Regions from separate parts of the Lactobacillus sp. WILCCON 0059 genome, predicted to be linked through region 1. Evidence: predicted binding sites of a transcription regulator. Region 1 holds the regulator's gene; each other region holds the start of a gene.

Region 1 (6,662 bases):
ATGTAGGTCTTCCCGACCCCAAAGTCTCCGCTTAAATAGAGGCCCTTGGCGTGGGGATTGCTCTGGTAAGCCTGCAAAAAGGCCCCTACTTCAAACAAGGCCTGCTTGCGCTCAACTGCCACGTCCAAGTCTTCTAACTTGACCCGGCGCAATTTCTCCGGCAAGTCAATCAGCTCAATCCGCCGCTTGGCCGCTTCTTCTTTGTCCCGGCGCTGCTTAGCCTGGCTGGCCTGGTAGCGGATCCCGATTAGGGGTCCCTCCATAAAAAGCTCAGGCAAATAACCGCTGATCACTTTGTCGTGGCCGTCTTTTTGCTGGCAGTATTCATAGAGGCTGGCAAAGCTGGCGTCCACGCTCTCCTTGGTCAGCTGGTCCTGGTGGGCAGTAAGAAAAGCCCGGACGTCAGGGTCAGCGAAAACCTGCTTTTTCATCTTTTCAAATGATTCCGCCGAAAAATCCTGCCCGTTCTTGGCTGCCGCGGCCTTAGCCGCTTCACTCAACATGTCGCCAATTGCTCTCATCTAATCACCCTTACTTGTCTTTCTTGTCCGGCCCCTGCAGCATCTTCCGCAAGTCTTCATCTGAAATATTGACCGGCTGGACAAACTGCTTCTTGTTCCAGTCAGTCCCCTTTTCAAGCCGCCGGTTGCCCGCTGAGTAGTTCTTCTTTTGCCCTGCCTGGGCCTGCTTCTTTCCATCGCGCAGATGCTTGATGGCGGCTTCCGGGGTCGTGATTCCCTTTTGCAGCCAGTCGTTGGCGATCCTGTTGGCCAAATCCTGGGTCAAAACTGGCTGGTAGTTGAGGCAGGTGTAGACCAGAACATTGATCAAGCCATGGTTCAAGTGAATCTGTCTGTCCAGGTTGTTGACGATCTGCCGCTCTCTGGCCGTGGTAAAGCCGCCCTTCTCCAGCTTCATGTCATCCAAAAAATTAATCGGCGTCTTAGAGGTAACCAGGTCTAAAAGCTCCTGGTCCTGCTGGTCCACGCTTGGCCGGTCCTGCTTTTCTTCCTGGCGCTTGATTACCTGCTTGCGGCGGTGGTCAGCCTTGTAGTTGTAGTTGAGGCTCTTTCTAATCGCCGCGGCATCCAGCTGGTAGCTGCCATGCAGGGTCGGCAGGGTTTCGTTGATAAACTCTTCCTCGCTTAAGCCGTAAAGCTCCATGATGGACCGGATTTCGTCTTTTTGCCGGTCGATCTCGCTTTCCGGGATCTGGTAAGTCGCGAAGCGGTCTTTCAAGTACTGCCAGTCGATCTGCTTTAAATTGACCTGGGCATCTTCAGTCTTTTGGCTGGCATTTTCCTCAGCTGCCTTTTGGACATCTTCTGAAGGATTGATGGCCTCATTTTCCGGCAGGCGGAAGACTTCAAAAAATGAAGCGGAAACTTCTTCTAGATTGTCCAGCTGCCGCTCCTTGACCTGGGCCTGCTTGGCAAATTCCCGGGAAAGCTGGCTGAAGCGGACACCGCCAACTTTTTCCTTTAAGAGGCTGGCTAACAGCGAAGTGTTGAAAAATTCACTGGCATCCGGCACGGCATGCAGCTTAAAAGCCAAAATATCCCCCAAGCGGAGATTGTGGCTGACATAGGTCTTCAAGAGCCCCACAGCTTCCAGTTTATGCAGGGCCTGCCAGAGCTGGCGGAGGCTGCAGTCCAGGTCTTCTTGCAAGCTGTACAGGGCACTTGAAGCAGACAAGGACCGGTAAGGATCAAAGTCCTGGACCAGAGTCTGGTAAAGGGCAACCCCTAAAGCCCCGATCAAGGGCTGGTAGAGCTTGATCAAGACCTGCCCCTGGCCGGATTGGCCTGGCAGCTCATTTAAAACGACGTAGCGCAGACGCGGATTGGAATTCTCGTACATGGACTACTTGGCCTTGCTGTGCCGGTCCATCATGTCCTCCATGGTCTTCATGAAGCTGGACATGTCAGTGAACTGGCGGTAGATGGAGGCAAAGCGGATGTAGGCAACGTCGTCGATGTCGGCTAATTGGTCCATGACTAATTCCCCGATTTCCTTGGAGTAGATCTCGCTGACTCCTTTAGCTCGGATCCGGTTTTCAACATTGTCGACCAGCTTGTTGAGCTGTTCACTGGTTACCGGCCGCTTCTGGCAGGCAGCCGCCACCCCGTTCAGGATCTTTTCCCGGCTGAAGGCCTCTCTGGTGCCGTCGTTCTTGATCACCAAAAGTGGTGACTGTTCCACCCGTTCAAAAGTCGTAAAGCGGTAGCCGCAGTTTTCGCATTCTCGCCGCCGGCGGATGGTCCGCCCTTCGTCAGTCGGCCGGGAATCAATAACCCGGGAGGCGTTTTGATGGCAATTTGGACAAAGCATGTTGAAGCTCCTTTCACGCGATAGTTTTCAGCAGATTGCTCAATTTCTCTCTTAGTTCTTCTATTGTACCAGTATTTTCAAGCACATAGCTAGCCAACAGGCGTTTTTCCCCCAATGGCAGCTGGGCATTCATCCGCCTTTTAGCTTCTGCTTGGCTTAAAGAGTCCCGCGCCATCAAACGCTCTAGTTCTACTTCTTCCGGCGCCGCGATCAAGAGGACAGCGTCAAAGTAGTCCTGCCAGCCAGCTTCAAAGAGCAGGGGCACGTCGATGACGCAGACAGAAGCCTGACTGTTCTTCATCTGCTTTTGAACTTCTTTTAAGACCTCGCCCTGGGTAATTTCAGACAATCTTTTCAAAGCATCAGGATTGGCAAAGACATACTGGCCCAGCTTCTTCCGGTTTAAAGTCTTATCTTTATTAAAAAAGTCCGGCCCGAATTCTTCTAAGATCTTTTGCCAGGAGACCTGGCCAACTTCGGCCTGCTGGTGGGCAATGGCGTCGCTGTCGATAACCTGGCAGCCCATATCTTTTAATATCCGGCTGGCGGTCGACTTGCCTGTGGCAATCCCGCCGGTCAGTCCCAGATAAAAAGTCATCTGCTGCTCTACCTCTTTTGACAATGCAGGCAGTAGGTGGTCCCCCGCCCGCTGATCTTGATCTTGACGAAGTTTTCCCCGCAGCGCGGGCATGGCTGTCCTTCCTTGCCGTAGACCTTGAGCCTTTCTTGATAGTGGCCGGCTTCTCCGTCAGCGTTTAAGAAGCTGTGTACGGTCGTGCCTCCGCATTTGGTAGCTTCTTCAATGGTTTCATTGATGGCTGTATAGAGCCGCTTGACCTGGTCCTCAGTTAATTCGTTGGCAGGGATCAAAGGGTTGATCTGGCTTTGCCAGAGAACTTCATCAACATAAATGTTGCCCAGACCTGCCACCAGGGTCTGGCCCATGAGCAGGGTCTTGATTCCCTGGCTCCTCTTCTTCAAGCCTTTTGCAAAATAGTCCAGGGTAAATTCTGGCGTATTTGCTTCAAGGCCTAAATTCTTCAAGCCCGTAATCTGGAATTCAGTTCCAGTTTCCACCAGCTGCAGGCGGCCGAATTTGCGAACATCCGCGTAGCGGAGAGCACTTCCGTCAGTAAAGGCAAACTGCATGTGCTCATGCTTGTCTACTGGTGCATCCCAAGTCGTTAAGTGGTACTTGCCTTCCATCCGCAAATGGGAAACGACGGTCAAGTCGCCTAAACGGAAGAGCAGGAATTTGGCATAGCGGTCAACAGCAGTAAAGGTCTTGCCCTTTAACTCCTTTTTAAAAGCTTCCGGGTCGCCGGTGATGACCTTGTCATACCAAATATCGACATGGTCGATCGTCTTGCCCACGACCAAGGGCCGCAGGGTCCGGCGGACCGTTTCAACCTCAGGCATTTCTGGCATTTTTTACCTCCTACTTTGCTTCATACCAGTCATGGCCCCAGCCGGCATCAGCGACTAAAGGCACGTCCAACTTAACGGCTGACTGCATGACTAACGGGACAATCTTCTGGATCGTTTCTAATTCATCAGCTGGCACGTCAAAAATCAATTCGTCGTGGACCTGAACAACCATCTTGGTCTTTAACCCTAGTTCATCCAGCTTCTTTTGCATATTGATCATGGCAATCTTCATGATGTCGGCAGCTGACCCTTGGATTGGGGAGTTGATGGCTGTTCTTTCCGCGAAAGAGCGGACATTGAAGTTCTTGGCGTGGATATCTGGCAGATAGCGGCGGCGGTGCATGATAGTTTCCGCGTAGCCCTTTTCTCTGGCGTCTTTAACGGCCCGGTCCATGTAGGCCTGGATGCCTGGGTACTGGTCAAAGTATTCGTCGATGAATTCCTTGGCCTGCTTGCGGGAGATATCCAGGTTCTTGGAAAGGCCGTAGTCAGAGATCCCGTAGACGATCCCGAAGTTGACAGCCTTGGCCCGCCGTCTTTGGAGCGGCGTTACTTCGTCAACGCTCTTTAAGTGGAAGATCTTCATGGCCGTGTGGGCGTGGATGTCGTAGCCGGTCTTGAAGGCTTCCTGCATGTTCGGATCTTCTGAAACATGGGCCAGAACCCGGAGCTCGATTTGGGAATAGTCGCAGGAATAGATATAGCCATCCGGACTTGATGGGACAAAGGCCTTTCTGATCTGCTTGCCTTCTTCCGTTCTGGTTGGGATGTTTTGCAGGTTAGGGTCAACTGAAGACAGGCGGCCAGTTGCCGTCAAAGTTTGCAAATAGCGGGTGTGGATGCGGCCGTCACGCTCATCGATGACGTCTAAGAGGCCCTTGACGTAGGTAGACTGGATCTTGGAGATCTGCCGGTATTCCAGGATGTCGCTGACGACTGGGCTTTGTTCTTTCAATTGGTTTAAGACTTCAACTGAAGTGGAGTAGCCGGTCTTGGTCTTCTTGATGACTGGCAGGCCCAGCTTTTCAAAAAGGATGACGCCCAGCTGCTTTGGTGAATTCAAGTTGAATTCTTCCCCGGCTTCCTTGTAGATCTTCTCTTCCAGGTCCTTTAAACGGACAGCAAAGTCGTTTTCCAGTTCCTTTAAGCGGGAAGGCTGGACCTTGATCCCGTTCATTTCCATCTTGGCCAAAACGCGAGCCGTTGGCAATTCGATCGAGTCGTAGAGGTCGTCTTGCTCGTGCTCTTTCAGCTTGCTTAAAAGACTGTCCTTCAAAGCCGCGATAGCCGCGGTTTTTCCGGCCAGGTGGTTGAAGAAGGCTGAATCATCTGCCGGAATCTTGGCATTCTTCCCCTTTCCGTAGACTTCCAGGTCGGTCTTTAAATCATAGTAGTCGTAGCCTTGGACCAGTTCACCCAAGTCGTTGGAATTTTTCTCATTGTCAACCAGGTAAGAAGCTAAAAGCAGGTCAAAGGTCAAAGATTCAGCCTTGATTCCCAGCCGGTAGAGGCCGTAAGTGGTCCGCTTTAAGTCAAAGACATTCTTTTGGACAGCAGGATCTTCCAGCATTTCCTTCAAGGGGCTTTCCTGCAACAAGGTAACTTCCCGGCTGACGAAAGTTTCCTTGCCAATTCTCAAGGCAAAGCCGGCAAAGTCAGCCAGGTGGTAGTTGTCGCCAAACATGGCCAGGTAGAAAGTGACTTCAGCAGCCTTTGGCAGCTGGGACAAATTATCAGCAGTGAGAACGACATAGTCTTGCTTTTTGACTTCCGTCTTGTTTTCTGTCAGCTCCCCTTTTTGGGCCAAATCTGCCAAAAAGCGGCGGAAGTTCATCTTTTCGTAAAAGCGGCGGAGGTCATCAACATTGCTGCCTTGATATTCAAGGTCAGCAAGGGTAACTTCCACCGGACTGTCGCAGTTAATGGTGGCTAATTTTTTGCCCAAAATGGCATTGTCCTTGCCGGCGATTAAGTTTTCCTTCAACTTGGACTTCTTCATTTCGTCAACGTGGTCATACAGATTTTCCACGCTGCCGTATTCCTGGATAAGCTTAGAAGCAGTCTTCGGGCCAACCTTGGCCACACCTGGGTAGTTGTCAGACGGGTCACCCATCAAAGCCTTCATATCGATGAATTCGGTTGGCGTCACCCCGTTGACTTCTTTCATATGGTCTGGGGTAAAAGCTTCCAGCTTGGTTACCCCGGACTTGGTCACGTAGACGGTCACGTGGTCGCTTGCCAATTGGGTCAAGTCCTTGTCTCCGGAAACAACGGCCACTTCATAGCCGGCTTCGGCCCCTTTTTTAGCCATGGTACCAATAATGTCGTCGGCTTCGTAGTTGACCAGTTCGTAGCTCTTGATCCCCATGTCCTTGAGCATCTCGCGCAGGTAAGGCAGCTGCTCAGAAAGTTCTGCCGGGGTCTTGTCCCGCCCGCCCTTATAGTCTTTGTACATGGCGGTTCTGAAGGTGGTCTTACCAGCGTCAAAGGCCACCAGAATATGGCTTGGGTCTTCCTGCTTCAAGACCACGTCCAGCATGTTTTTAAAGGCATAGAGGGCGTTGGTGTGGAGGCCTTCTGGATTTTTAAACTTGTCTAATTGCTGGTACATGGCGAAAAAGGCCCGGAAGGCCACGGAATTGCCATCGATTAAAAGTAACTTCTTCTTGTTCATTGTCATTCCTTGCAAAATAAAAACTGTCAAAATACCTATCTAGTATTTTAACAGTTTTTGCTAGTTCGTTAATTATTTAGACCCGCCTTCTGTTTTCACGTTCTTGTAGAACATGAGCCAGAGCAAGATAACTATCGCAGCCAGGAAAATAAAGGCATGTTGGGTGCCGATTGCCGTCGGCCGCGGCCCCTTTGACCCGTATTGAGCTTGGCTAAGGGCCACGATTGCT
Region 2 (6,662 bases), 1.4 Mb from region 1:
TCTTCCTTGATGCCCAGCTGCTTTTTCGCTTGCTCGCTTAAGCGGTCCGGGGTCCAGACCGGGTACCAGACCAGCTTGATGTCCACCTGCTTGATGGCGTCCAGCTGGCCTACGGCCTGGCGGATTTCCCGGTTGAGGTAGTCGTTTAAGGGGCAGCCGGCCGTCGTCAAAGTCATGGTCACCAGGCAGTTGCCCTCATCATCGATGTCGACTCCGTAGATAAGGCCCAGGTCGACCACATTGACCAGGAGCTCCGGATCGATGACGGTCTGCAGCTGGCAGATAACCTGGTTAACCAAGGCGCGTTTTTCTTCGTCCATTTTTTCCTCGCAAAAAAACTATCTCTGCAGCTTGTCCCAGATGACCGGGTGCAGGTCCGGGGTCTTGAGGGACTTCTGCACGTCGATGATCCGCTGGTTGCTGGACCCTCTGAACTGCAGGGTCAGGTCCTTCAAGTTGTCCATGAAGCGGCCGTCGACCAGGATGTCCAGCTTCTTGAGCATTTCCACCTTGTCCGGCGTCTCCTTTAAGAGTTCCTCCCAGGTATAGCCGGACCAGGACCAGATGTCCTTGCTGTGGCCGTATTCGGCCCGGACCCGGTCGATGATCCGGTTGCAGACCCAGGTGTTCAAAAAGGGTTCCCCGCCAAGCAAGGTCAGCCCTTGGACATAGGACTGGCCGATGTCCGCGATGATCTGGTCTTCCAATTCCTGGGTGTAGGGGCGGCCGTAGTTGAAGTTCTGGGCAGCCAGGTTGTAGCAGCCCGGGCAGTCAAAGAGGCAGCCGGACACGTATAAGGAGCAGCGGACCCCTTCCCCGTCAACGAAGTTGAAGGGCTTGTAGTCGGCAATCTTGTGCTTGCTGTAGTCTTCTGAGATCCATTCGCCCGGCTTGGGATTCTTGGGCTGGCGCTTCATCTTCCGGGGCTTGGCCGTCTGACCGGCATTTTTAGCCTTGTACTGGTTGGCATCAACAAAGACCGTTTCCCCGCCGACGCTGATCCGGATCAAGTTGTCCCGGACGTCAGGGCCTTCTTGCTGATTCTTGTCTTTCTCTGGCATCGTGCTTCTCCTTTGCTCTCGATAAAAAATAGGCAGGAAAGATTCCTGCCTATTAGTATAATTCTTTTCGTTTAGTATTGGCTGTTCTTCTGCTTTTCCAGGCTGGCTTCCTCGCTGACCATGCCCAAGCTCATGTGCTTGGCCCGGTGGGCGATTTCTTCATGCCGGCCGTGAACCATTGGCCGCTTCAAAGGATTGCCCAGGTAGCCGCAGGTCCGCTTGACGCAGTCGCAGGTTTCCGGGTTGTGGTTGCCGCATTGCGGGCATTCAAAGCCCTTGGCGGTTGACTTGAACTCGCCGGCAAAGCCACATTCGTAGCACTTGTCGATTGGCGTGTTGGTACCCAGGTAGCCGACTCTGTCGTAAGCCCAGTCCCAGACAGCTTCCAGGGCGGCCGGGTTTTGCTTCAGGTTCGGGTATTCGCAGTAGTGGATGAAGCCACCAGCAGCGTAGTATGGGTAGTCCTTTTCAAAGTCCAGCTTTTCAAATGGGGTCGGGTGCTTGCGGACGTCGTAGTGGAAGGAGTTGGTGTAGTATTCCTTGTCCGTGATGTCCTTGACCTTGCCGAACTTTTTCGTGTCCAGGCGGCAGAAGCGGTCAGTCAGACTTTCGCTTGGCGTGGAGTAGACGCTGTAGTGGTAGTGGTTCGGGTCTTCCTTTTCCCACTTGGCGCAGGCATCGTGCAGCTTCTTGACCACTTCCAAAGTGAAGGCCTTGGCTTCCGGGTTCTTTTCCCAGTTTGGCCCGTAGAAGACCGTGCCGACTTCGTAAAGGCCGATGTAGCCCAGGGAAACCGTGGCCCGGCCGTTCTTGAAGAAGTCGTTGACGTCACCGTCATCGCCAACACCTTTGCCAAAGGCACCGTATTCGTACAGGGTCGGAGCGTTGACCGGCTTAGCTTCAGTGACCTTCTTAGCCTTGTATTCGCAGGCTTGCCGGCCCAGTTCCAGGCGGTCATTGAAGATTTCCCAGAAGCGGTCCATGTCGCCCTGGCTTTCCATGGCGATTCTTGGCAGGTTCAAGGTAACCACGCCCAGGTTCATCCGCCCGGAGTTGACTTCCTGGCCATTTTCATCCTTCCAGCCCTGCAGGAAGGACCGGCAGCCCATTGGGGCCTTGAAGGAGCCGGTGATGTCGATGATCTTGTCATAGCTCAAAACGTCTGGGTACATCCGCTTGGTAGCACATTCCAGGGCCAATTCCTTAACGTCGTAGTTCGGGTCACCTGGGTGCAGGTTCAGCCCTTTCTTCAAAGTGAAGACCAGCTTCGGGAAGATGGCCGTCCGGTGTTCCCGGCCCAGGCCTTCGATGCGGACCTTCAGGATGTCCTTTTGGATTTCCTTTTCAATCCAGTTGGTCCCCAGACCGAAGCCCAAGGTGGTAAAAGGCGTCTGCCCCTGGCTGGAGAACATGGTGTTGATCTCGTATTCCAGGCTCTGCATCGCGTCGTAGATGTCCTTTTGGGTCCGCTTCTTGGCAAAAACCTTTACCTTGTCTTCGTCGTCGATGAATTCGCGCCCTTCTTCCAGGTGCTTTTCGTAGTTCTTTTCAGCAAAAGGCGCCAGAACTTCGTCGCAGCGGTCAAAGGAGCAGCCGCCGTATTGGCTGGAAGCAACGCTGGTGATGATCTGGGCTACCTGGCTGGTGGCCACCCGGATGGAGTTCGGCACTTCCACGAAGGCATTGCCGATCTTGAAGCCGTGGTTGAGCATGTAGTCAAAGTCGATCAGACAGCAGTTGGACATTGGTGAAAGGGGCGTGTAGTCCAGGTCGTGCCAGTGGATGTCCCCGCGCAGGTGGGCCTTGGCGATGTGCTGAGGCATCAAGGTCAAGCCAACCGTCTTGCCCACAGTCCCGGCCGTTAGGTCACGCTGGGTGGCAAAGACGTCAGAGTCCTTGTTGGCATTTTCGTGGACGATGCTTGGGTCCTTGTCGACCAGCTTGGCCAGGCGCTGCTTGGTGTCAGTTTCTGCCTTCCAGTCAGCTTCGTCTTCCTGCCGCTTGGCTTCGTATTCCTTGGCTTCATTCAGATAGCCCAGTTCGTTCAAGCTGGCTTTAAAAGCATCGTGGACCTGAACGGCGTCAACCGTGTAGGCGGCCAGCTTGGCGTAAACCTTGCTCAAAACGGCAGCCTTGATTTCGCTGTCTTCCAGGCCAAGTTCGTCCAGAACCATTTCCAGCTTGAACTGCTCAAATTTAAATGGGGCACCGTCGCGCTTGATGAACTTCTTTGGCGCATTGGCAAAATCCAGGCTCACGGCTTCTGCTGCTGGCTTTAACATGACAATCAACCTCTTATCTCTCAAAAATACTTTACATTTTTTACATCCAGCCCCTGGGGCCGGTTAAGCGAGTTACCCACAAGCAGTAGACTATCTTGTGGATTAAGTGTGGATAACCACCACATCTTGTTTTGTTTATGAGATAAGCATAGCACAAAATACCAGATCTTGTGGTCTATACAAAGACGCATTTGTGTTAAATGACAGAGCAGAATTCAGTTGCCACGGGACTTTGGGCCCGTATATTTTTAAAAAAAGAATATTTTGTTCGGACAAATATTTTTGTCCTTTTGGCAAAGTCCTTCGAAAATTTCAAAAAGATGAAAAAACGTCTAGAGAAAATCAAGAAATTCCAGAATACAACTGTTCTATGTTTCGCCAACTGAGCCAGCAGAGTCTTAGATATTTCAACACAGTCGATTAGCAAACGAAAGTCTCTCACCGCGGGAGACTTTCGCAGTGAGTCCGTATAGACTATTTTTTTGTATAGTACCCTCATCCTCAAATTTTTTGAGACTGGCGGGCAATCTTTTTTAAGTGGCAATATTTGACAATAACGACATAAAGTGATAATCTGTTTTATGTCGATAACAACATTTATGAAAGGTGGAAAATAATTATGGCAAATTTAAATCACATGGACAAGCAATTCAAAACATTGGATGACTTTTTAGGAACGCATTTCATTTATACGTATGATAATGGCTGGGAATATGAGTGGTACGCTAAGAATGATCACACGGTCGATTATCGAATTCATGGCGGAATGGTTGCTGGACGTTGGGTTAAGGATCAGCCTGCGCATATTCATCAATTAACTGAGGGCATTTATAAAGTTGCTTGGACCGAGCCAACGGGAACCGATGTTGCCTTGGATTTCGTTCCTAATGAACATAAGCTTAACGGTACGATCTTCTTTCCAAAATGGGTACAAGAACATCCAGAGATTACAGTCTGCTTCCAAAATGAACATATTGATTTAATGCATGAATCACGTGAAAAGTATGAGACTTATCCAAAATTGGTGGTTCCTGAATTTGCAACAATTACCTATATGGGCGATGCTGGTCAAGATAATGATGAAGTTATCAACGAAGCTCCTTATGCCGGTATGACCGACGATATCCGCAATGGTAGCTTCTTTGATGAAAATTATCATCGCTTGGCTAAATAGCTTGTTATATAATATTTTGCAGAATCAGATCGGAAAGGATGCTGCAAAATGCCGCAAAAAAGGATACTCCCTTATGTTATTATGGGGATTCTGCTTAATAAGGACTGTACCGGAAAGCAGATTATGGATGAGTTTCGCTTTGACATTGGAGAATTCTGGCAATCATCACATAGTCAGGTTTATCCAGAGCTAAAACGCATGGAACAAGATCATTGGATTGAAAGCTATTCAATGAAAGGTAATGATAAAGAGATACATTATCATTTAACAGCTAAAGGTTATGAAGTTATTAATAGTTGGTTGATGGAACCTGTTGATAAGTTGCCGGTATCCAAAGACCTATTTTCCTTAAAGATATTTTTCATCAATGACTGTAATGATCCGAGACTAGAAAAACTGTTTGACCACCAGATTCAATTGGTCAGCGACAGTCTTAATCATCTGCGCAAGCGTCAGCAAGCATTATTCAGCAGCCAAGAACAGATTGATCAACAATATGGACATTATTTGATTTTAACTCGCGCGATCAGCCGGCAAGAAAATCAATTGGTCTGGTTGGAAGATAAATTGAATAATCGGTAATGAAAAGAGCAATCGCGGTATGAGTCTGGGAAAAACTAGGCTCTAGATAAATAAAAAAGGTGAAACTCGATGTAATATTTCGAGCTTCACCTTTTTTGCTTGCTGGACAGCTAATATTTTTATTCGTTAGAGTCTTTTTCTCCAGACTCTTGTAACATCATTTCTTATTTATCGAAGTACTGGCCCTTGTTGACCTGGAAGTAGGTCTTGAAGCGCTTGTAGTAGTTGTGGAACATGTACTTCATCAAAAGCCAGCGCTTAAAGGAGCTGTCTTGATCGTAGAAGACGGTCGTCCCTACCTGGCCGGCGTCGATCAATTTTAAGGCCGCCTGCTTGGCCTCGTTGTCAACGGCGTATTCCTTGAAGATCTTCTCCGGCACGCCCAGCCAAAGCATGTGGCTGCTTTCCAGTTTGTTGGCGTAGACGGTCTCCTGGCCGGCCAAGGAGTCTTCAGCGTAGTCTTCCACGTACCACTTGGCCAGGTTGTAGCCGTTCAAGGTCACGTAGAAGCTGGACCGGCCTTGGCGGAGGTTGATTTCAAAGAACTTGTACTGGCCGTCGCGGGCATCGTACTTGATGTCGAAGTTGGCCATGCCGACATAGTTGATCTTCTCCAAGAAAGTCTGGACGGTCTCGTAGAGCTTTTCATCATAGGCCGGCAAAATAGCCATGTAATTCCCGATTGACTGCGGAGTCGGGTCTTCCAAGAGTGGGTGGCCCAGGCACATCATCTTGACCTGGTGGTGCTTGTCCACATAGGCGTTCAAGACCCGCATGTTGGAGTCATCGCCCGGGATAAAGTCCTGCAGGATCAAGTCTTCCTTGTAGCCGTTGGTGTAGATCTTGCCCACGATGTCCTTGAATTCGTCCAGGTCCTTGATGACAAAAGCCTTCTTCCGGCCTTCAAACTGGACGTCCAGCCAGGAAACCGGGTCTTCCGGCTTTAAGGCAACCGGAAAGGCAAAAGGCACGTCGGCGTATGAGCCGTCCTGGTAGTCAGCCAGCTTGATAATCTTGGTCTTCGGGTAAGGCAGGCCGTATTCTTCACAGACTTCGTAGAAGCCTTCCTTGGAGATCAGCTTTTCCAAAAGCTGGTAGTCGATGTAAGGAACAACGAAGGTCCCTTCCAGTTCGGCCTTATGCTTAGCCAGCAGTTCCGCGTAGCCGTCCCCACAGGCAATCAGAATGACTGGCTCTTCATGATTCTGGTATTCCTTGATTTTTTCCTGCATGACTTCCATGAAACCCGGGTCTTCGGAAAAACCAGGGTGCACTTCAACGTCCACGATCTTGGAGTAGCGGGTTGCCGCCAATTGCGTTGCCGCCCAAGCCTGGACCTTGATGCCGTAAGCTTCGTTAAAAGACCGCGCCATCCCATAGACGTTGATGTCGCTGCCCAGCAAAATTGGTGTAAATTTAGCCATTAGTAATTAAATTCTCTCTCTCTTCTTTTTGGATTAGAGCAGCTTGCCTTGAGCAATCAGGCTGGCCACTTCTGGCTGCACGTGTTGGTACTTGCGCACAGTTCCCTCGTAGTCAACGAAGAAGAGCTTGTACCAAACC
Region 3 (6,662 bases), 1.5 Mb from region 1:
ACATGGCTAAGGCTAAGGAACTTGGCTTCCAAATCACCAACGTTCCAGTTTACTCACCAGACGCTATCGCAGAACACGCTGCTATCCAAGCTGCCCGCATCCTGCGTCAAGACAAGCGTATGGACGAAAAGGTTGCCCGTCACGACCTGCGTTGGGCACCAACTATCGGCCGTGAAGTTCGCGACCAAGTTGTCGGTGTTGTAGGTACTGGCCACATCGGTCAAGTTTTCATGCAAATCATGGAAGGCTTCGGCGCTAAGGTTATCGCTTACGACATCTTCCGCAACCCAGAATTGGAAAAGAAGGGCTACTACGTAGACTCACTTGACGACCTGTACAAGCAAGCTGACGTTATTTCCCTGCACGTTCCTGACGTTCCAGCTAACGTTCACATGATCAACGACAAGTCAATTGCTGAAATGAAGCAAGACGTAGTTATCGTTAACGTATCACGTGGTCCATTGGTTGACACTGACGCTGTTATCCGTGGTTTGGACTCAGGCAAGGTCTTCGGTTACGTAATGGACGTTTACGAAGGTGAAGTTGGCGTCTTCAACGAAGACTGGGAAGGCAAGGAATTCCCAGACGCACGTTTGGCTGACTTGATCGCTCGTCCAAACGTTCTGGTAACTCCACACACTGCTTTCTACACTACTCACGCTGTTCGCAACATGGTAGTTAAGGCCTTCGACAACAACCTTGAATTGGTTGAAGGCAAGGAAGCTGAAACTCCAGTTAAGGTTGGCTAATCTAGCCGCTTAGAAATCCCTTTTTTAAAACTTACAGATTTTCTTACAACAATCTACTTAAAAATTACTTACATTACTTTACAAACACATACTTTTAAACTTATCCATTAAAAGCTAAAACGAAAACCCGCGGGGCCTTCTCACCCGCGGGTTTTTGCTTGCTGATTTGTAGAAGAAAAAGTGTTGGATGCTTGCTCTCTAAGTCATCCAACACTTTTTAATTTGCTTGCTTATTTTTTCGGACGTCGGGCAGGCTTGCTCTTAACGTCAGCCACGCCCTCTAAAAGGTTGGCATAGCGAGCCATGACGAACAGGTAGTCTGACAGGCGGTTTAGATACTTGAGGCTGTCGCTCTTGACCTCCCCGCTTTCGTCCGCATACAGCACGCAGACCCGCTCGCTGGTCCGGGCCAGTGCCCGGGCATACTGGAGGTTGGCGCTGGTCTTTGACCCGCCAGGCAGGATGAATTCCTTCATTTCCGGCAATTCTTCCGTCCAGGCATCAATCTGCTCTTCCATGTAAGTCACTTCAGCCAAAGTAATCGTATGGTGCCGCTTGACCACCAGGTCAGCCTGCAATTCATACAGTTCCCGCTCCAGCTTGATCAGCTTTTCTTCCAATCTCTGGCAGGCCGGAGAAAGGTTGGCCACCGTAACCCCCAGCCAGGACTGCAGCTCATCGAGAGCTCCCAGTGTCTGGATCTGCGGGGTGTATTTGGCAACCATCTTGCCGGTAACCTGCTTGGTTTTCCCCTGGTCGCCGACTTTAGTGTAGACTTTGAGCATTTTGCTTCCACCCTGCTTTCTTTTTAAACCGGTCCAGGCCCAAAATCAATGGCAGATAAAGGATAGGATAAAAGGCCAGGTTGCCGGCGGCGTGATACAAGTCAAAGGTCAGGCCGCTGACCCAGTAGGCGATGAAAGCTGCCCAGCCGCCCCAGCCAGCCATGCCCAGGCTGACGAAGAAGCCGTATTCCAGGCCCAGAAAGCCGACCAGGAGCTCCTGCAGCCAGTAGAATTTCCGGCTTTTCAGCGGCAAAAGCCTGGCAAATAATGCCACGGTCAAGGCGCAGGCCGCGTAGGCAAAAATCTGCGGCAAGGTCCAAATTCCAAAGCCCAGGAAGATGTTGGAGATCACCATGACCAAAACGGCCAGGAGAATCCCCGTCCCTGCCCCCAGTTCCAGCGTGGCTAGCATGATAATATCAGTCACTGGCTGGACATTGGGGATATCGATAATTTTAAAGATCCGCAAAACCACGCACATCGCCGTTAGCAGGGCCAGCAGGGTCAGCCTTTGCAGCTGGTAGCGTTCCTTGGTCTGCATCTTAGTATTGCTTCAGAGTGAAGACAACCTTGGACTTGTTCTTGGTCAGCTTGTCCTTGTCAGCCGCTACCTTGGCCATCTTGCCGTTAACTGTGTAAGTCCAGTAGAGCTTCTTCTTTTCGTCGCCCAGCCCCTTGATCTTGGTGATGAAGACGCCGTATGAAGATTTAGTGTAGCTGACCTTCCAGGCCTTTTTCAAAACAGTGAAGACGCTCGTCCCTTTCTTGACCTTGAAGGTCTTCTTGGCTACAGTCTGCTTGTTCTTGGCCTTGGTCGTGTCCTTCAAAGTATAGGTCACGCTGATTTGCTTGGTGGTCTTAGCTGCTTGCACGCTTTGCTTTTGGACAGGCTGGCTGGCAAAAAGACCAACGAAGGCTGCCAAGGCAACTACGACTGCTAAAATCTTCTTTTTCATTGTTTGTTTCTCCCGTTTTTTATTTCAGTTTTGTTTTTTGTCTTTTGTTTCTAATTTGCCTGTCTTATTTAACCGGGCAGGCACCGCCTTCACAGTCAGTCTGGTCGACCAGTTCCAGGTCCTTGACGTCGCTATTCAGCTGGCTAAAGACCTCTTCCACGTCGCCGGTGATTTCCCGGCTGCGCTTTTCATAAGTCTCCTTGTCGATCGGTTCCTTTGGCGCTTGCTGGAGCGATCCGCCAAAGTATGGCAAAAGCGAGGTCGACTTGGTGATGAAGCGGTACTGGCGGAGCAAGGATTCAACCTGGTCTGCTTCAGAATCCTGGAAAGTAATCGTGCAGGAAACCGCGTTGTCCGACCAGTAAGTCTGCAAGAAGGCCTGGGTAGCAAATTGTTCCGCGATTGAAACCGTGCCGGCTGAAGCAAAGTTAGGGTTATCCGCCCCTACCGCCTTGATCGGAAATTCCACGCAGGTCGTGTTTTCCGTGTAGATATCTGCTTCCGTCCGGTAGCCGCAGGCCTTCAAGGCTGGCAAAAGCGGGTCAGAATCCTGGAAACGGATCCGCTGGATCAAGTAAGCACCGTAGTGGAAGTGCATGCCTTCACTGGCCCCGGCCAGCTTAGCCACCGTGCCTGACGGCTTGACCGTGGTGTGCTTGATTGATTCATTGCAGCCCAAAGTCTTGCTGTAGGCCTGATCAGCCTTGACCACTGCCTTGTAAAGGTGATCAACCGCCTTGATGGCCCGCTTGTCGTAGACTGGCACCTTAATGGCTTCATGGGTTTCCGGGTCAAAGTCATCCTTGAAGCCAGTGACCACCCGGTTGCCCAGTCTGGTCAAGAGCCAGTCCTGGATCCCGGACATGGAGATCCCGATCCGGCGGTTCTTTTGAATTATTTCCCGGGAAATTTCCCAGTCATAAGGACTAAAAGTTACCCGCTTGGTGTAGCGGGCCGCCAAGGCAAAGACTTCCTGCAGGTCCCAGCCCTGTTCTTCCGCGATCAGCGGGAAGACTTCAAAGAGGTTGCAAGGTTCCCCGTTGGCCAGGGAGATCTCCCCGCAAGGGTTGGTCCCTTCCACGTCCCCGTCAATTCCGGCCTGGTAGCCATCAATGATCCGGCCATAGTTCTTGGACAAGTCCAGGTTCACGATCCCCGGCTCCCCGTTTTCCCGGATCCCGGCAGCGATTGGCTGGTAGCCGCTGAAGGCTGAGTCAACCGCCACGCTGTTGTTGGATGCCCAGCGGTGGTGCATCAGCTTCTCCTGGTCCTGCTTCATGGAAATGAAGTCCTGGTCGTCGTTTGAGCCCAGGGCCAGTTCGGCTGACCGGCGGACATTGCCAGCCACGACTGCCTTGCCGATCAAGTTGCAGATGTCAGTGGCATCGACAGCCGTAAGACGGCCGCCGGCCTTATTGTTCAAGACTTCGTTGACGTCCAGCAGCATGGAGATCAAAGGCATTGGGCCGGAAGCCGTGCCGCCGAAACCGTGGATCTCTGCCCCGTAAGGACGGATGTCAGACAAGTCCAGGATCAGCTTTTGCTTGCGGTCCGGGTTGGTTTGGGCAAAGTGGAGGTCGATCAAGAGGGCATTAGCCAAAACCCAGCCTTCCCGGGTGTCCGGCAGGCGGTAGTAGATGCTGTCAGAATCTTGGACCAATTCATTTTTGCCAACGGCCCCAACCTTGACGGAAGCATCGTAAGATTCACTGGTCTCGTCGATTACCAGCTGCAGGTCGATGGCAAAATCGACCCGGGGGATCTGGCTGATGTTGGATCTGGCAACTGAGAAGCCAACCCCGCCCCCCTTCATCAGTTCGTCAAAGAGGAAGGAGAAAGGCATGGAGACAGCCTTTTCCTGCTTGCTAAGATAGCTGGGCACAATCTTGCTGTCCCCGTACTTTTGCGGGCGGATAGCCACAAACCAGCAGTTGTTCAAGGAATCCCCGGTCCGTCTTTGGTAGTCGGTCCCGGAAATCCACAAGTTCCGGCCAGATGGCGTCGCACCCAAACCGTAGATCAGCTTGTAGAGCCGTTCAGCTTCTTCAGTCAGGCTCTGCTTCAGTTCCAGACTTGGGGAGTCCTTGAGCCGGGGATCCAGGTTGATGTTTCCTTCAACCACCCGCTTGACGGTTTCATCCCAGTTTTCACTCCGCCCCTTTTCCGGCAGCCAGCGGGCATAGGTCCGCTTGTAGGTTACCCAGCCCAGCTTGCCCCAGTGGGGTTTTACACTCTTTTTCACCCGGTCGACAAATTCAGCCGAGAGCGATATTTCTTCACTCATCTTCTCAGATCCTTTCTGCTTGTCTCATTATTTTCTAAGCACTCCATATGTTAGCAGTCTTCCTGTGAAACACAATATCTAGTATCGTGTAACCAGGCGAACACGAGAAAATGTATGTCGGTTCAATTCAAACCCCGTAAGCCTTCAGCCACCGAAAAAATTTTTTCAAAAAAATTTTTGCAATTTTCGTTCGGCTTTTGCGAATATATACAAAAAGACTGCATAAATACCAGACAGGTTTCTGGTACGTTGTGCAGTCTTTTTCATAAAAATTTTCAGTTTTTCGCTAAAATTCAGCTTGGTCCGGATCCAAAACCGGCTGCCCGATCCCTTGCAGGCCATCCAGCTTGGTCATGTCGTCTTCGGTAAGTTCAAAGTCAAAGACTTCGGCGTTGGCCTCGATGTAGTCCGGGTGGACTGACTTTGGCAACGGCAAGAAGCCATGCTGCAGGGACCAGCGGATCAAAACCTGGGCGCTGGACTTGCCATACTTGGCCCCAACTGCCTTGATGGTCTCATTGCCCAAAAGGCCACCCGTCCCCAAAGGACTGTAAGCCTCGCTCAAAAGGCCATATTCCTTGTTAGCGGCCGTTACTTCCGCTTGCAGGTCATTTGGGTTAAGGCAGATCTGGTTGACCACAGGCTTGATTTCTGCCGTCTTCAAGAGGGCTTCCAGGTGGTGGCGGCGGAAGTTGGAAACACCGATCGCCCGGATCTTGCCAGCCTGAACAGCTTCTTCCATGGCCCGCCAGGCTTCCGCGTTGGCTTCTGCCCAGTGGTCCCGGACAGCAACCGGATTTGGCCAGTGGATCAAGTACAGGTCCAGGTAGTCCGTGTCTAGTTTGAGCAGGCTGTCGTCAATAGCGGCCTTGGCTCCTTCATAGCTGTGGGACCCGTTCCAGAGCTTGCTGGTCACGAACAAGTCGCCCCTCTTAACCCCGCTCTTCTTGATGGCCCGGCCCACGCTCGCCTCATTGCCATAAGCCGCGGCCGTGTCGATATGCCGGTAGCCGGCATTCAAGGCTGCTTCAACTGCTTCTTGAGCCACGTCGCCATCTGGCGTCTGCCAGGTCCCGAAACCAATCACGGGAATCTTGACCCCGTTGGCCAATTCGTAAGTATCTTCCAAACCGTGCAAAGTCATTTTTTGCCTCCTGTCAAACATGTTACTTACTTTTTGTAATTTAGTTTATTATAACAAAAATCCTCCCTGACGGGAGGATTTTCTAACATCTTGACTTTACTTTTAAAGTTTTTGATTTTTTATTCCAAACTGGCCAGACTGTCCTTCAGCTTCTTGGCGGAAGCTTCCAATTTGGCCTGTTCATCAGCTGGCAAATCCAAAACTGGTACTTCTTCTACCCCATGCTTGCCAACGATTGACGGGTAGCCGATGTAGGTCCCCAAGGATTCAACGTAGCAGCTGGTTGGGCCGTAGAACTTGGCGTCAGAGAAGACTGCTCTGGCCAAACGAACCGCGCAGGTAGCAACAGCGTAGCAAGTGTAGCCCTTGCCCTTGCCAACCTTGAAAGCATTGTCCTTGCTCAAGCGGTCCATTTCTTCTTTCTCTTCTTCATTGAAGAGGTCCTTGGCTGGCCGGTTGTTGACCCAGACGGTTGACCAGGCCGTAAACTGGCTGGACCCGTGCTCGCCCAGGTTGAAGCCGGACACGTTTCTTGGGTCCTGGCCCAACTTTTCCCCGACGACCCGCTGCATTCTGGAAGTATCCAGGAAGGTCCCGGTCCCAAAGACTTGATTCTTTGGCAGGCCGGTCACCTTTTGCAAGATAGAAGTTACCACGTCGCAAGGGTTGGAGATGTTGATGATGACGCCCTTGAAGCCGCTGTCCTTGATCTTCTGGCCAACTTCAACCGCGTTCTTGGTGTTG

What was found. Region 1 encodes NrdR, which represses ribonucleotide reductase genes. Its sites were predicted from a motif close to ACACNATATATNGTGT; they were not measured.
Region 2: a site for NrdR is predicted at 3,460-3,475, ahead of nrdD (anaerobic ribonucleoside-triphosphate reductase). Genes of this name have one in related genera too.
Region 3: a site for NrdR is predicted at 4,844-4,859, ahead of nrdJ (ribonucleoside-triphosphate reductase, adenosylcobalamin-dependent). Genes of this name have one in related genera too.

What each region holds. Positions count from the first base shown of each region.
Region 1 is NZ_JBUBHN010000001.1:1,614,702-1,621,363, forward strand. It holds gene dnaI (primosomal protein DnaI) at 1-521, opposite strand, end outside; gene ACYVUT_RS07585 (DnaD domain protein) at 532-1,860, opposite strand; gene nrdR (transcriptional regulator NrdR) at 1,864-2,331, opposite strand; gene coaE (dephospho-CoA kinase) at 2,345-2,929, opposite strand; gene mutM (DNA-formamidopyrimidine glycosylase) at 2,938-3,759, opposite strand; gene polA (DNA polymerase I) at 3,770-6,433, opposite strand; gene ACYVUT_RS07610 (DHA2 family efflux MFS transporter permease subunit) at 6,506-6,662, opposite strand, start outside.
Region 2 is NZ_JBUBHN010000001.1:243,103-249,764, reverse strand. It holds gene ACYVUT_RS01220 (iron-sulfur cluster assembly protein) at 1-320, opposite strand, end outside; gene nrdG (anaerobic ribonucleoside-triphosphate reductase activating protein) at 339-1,061, opposite strand; gene nrdD (anaerobic ribonucleoside-triphosphate reductase) at 1,133-3,343, opposite strand; gene ACYVUT_RS01205 (phenolic acid decarboxylase) at 3,981-4,517, shown strand; gene ACYVUT_RS01200 (PadR family transcriptional regulator) at 4,566-5,099, shown strand; gene ACYVUT_RS01195 (carboxylate--amine ligase) at 5,264-6,523, opposite strand; gene asnB (asparagine synthase (glutamine-hydrolyzing)) at 6,557-6,662, opposite strand, start outside.
Region 3 is NZ_JBUBHN010000001.1:90,637-97,298, reverse strand. It holds gene ACYVUT_RS00495 (D-2-hydroxyacid dehydrogenase) at 1-749, shown strand, start outside; gene ACYVUT_RS00490 (cob(I)yrinic acid a,c-diamide adenosyltransferase) at 980-1,534, opposite strand; gene ACYVUT_RS00485 (ECF transporter S component) at 1,515-2,075, opposite strand; gene ACYVUT_RS00480 (DUF4430 domain-containing protein) at 2,077-2,490, opposite strand; gene nrdJ (ribonucleoside-triphosphate reductase, adenosylcobalamin-dependent) at 2,555-4,774, opposite strand; gene ACYVUT_RS00470 (aldo/keto reductase) at 5,061-5,918, opposite strand; gene ACYVUT_RS00465 (L-lactate dehydrogenase) at 6,038-6,662, opposite strand, start outside.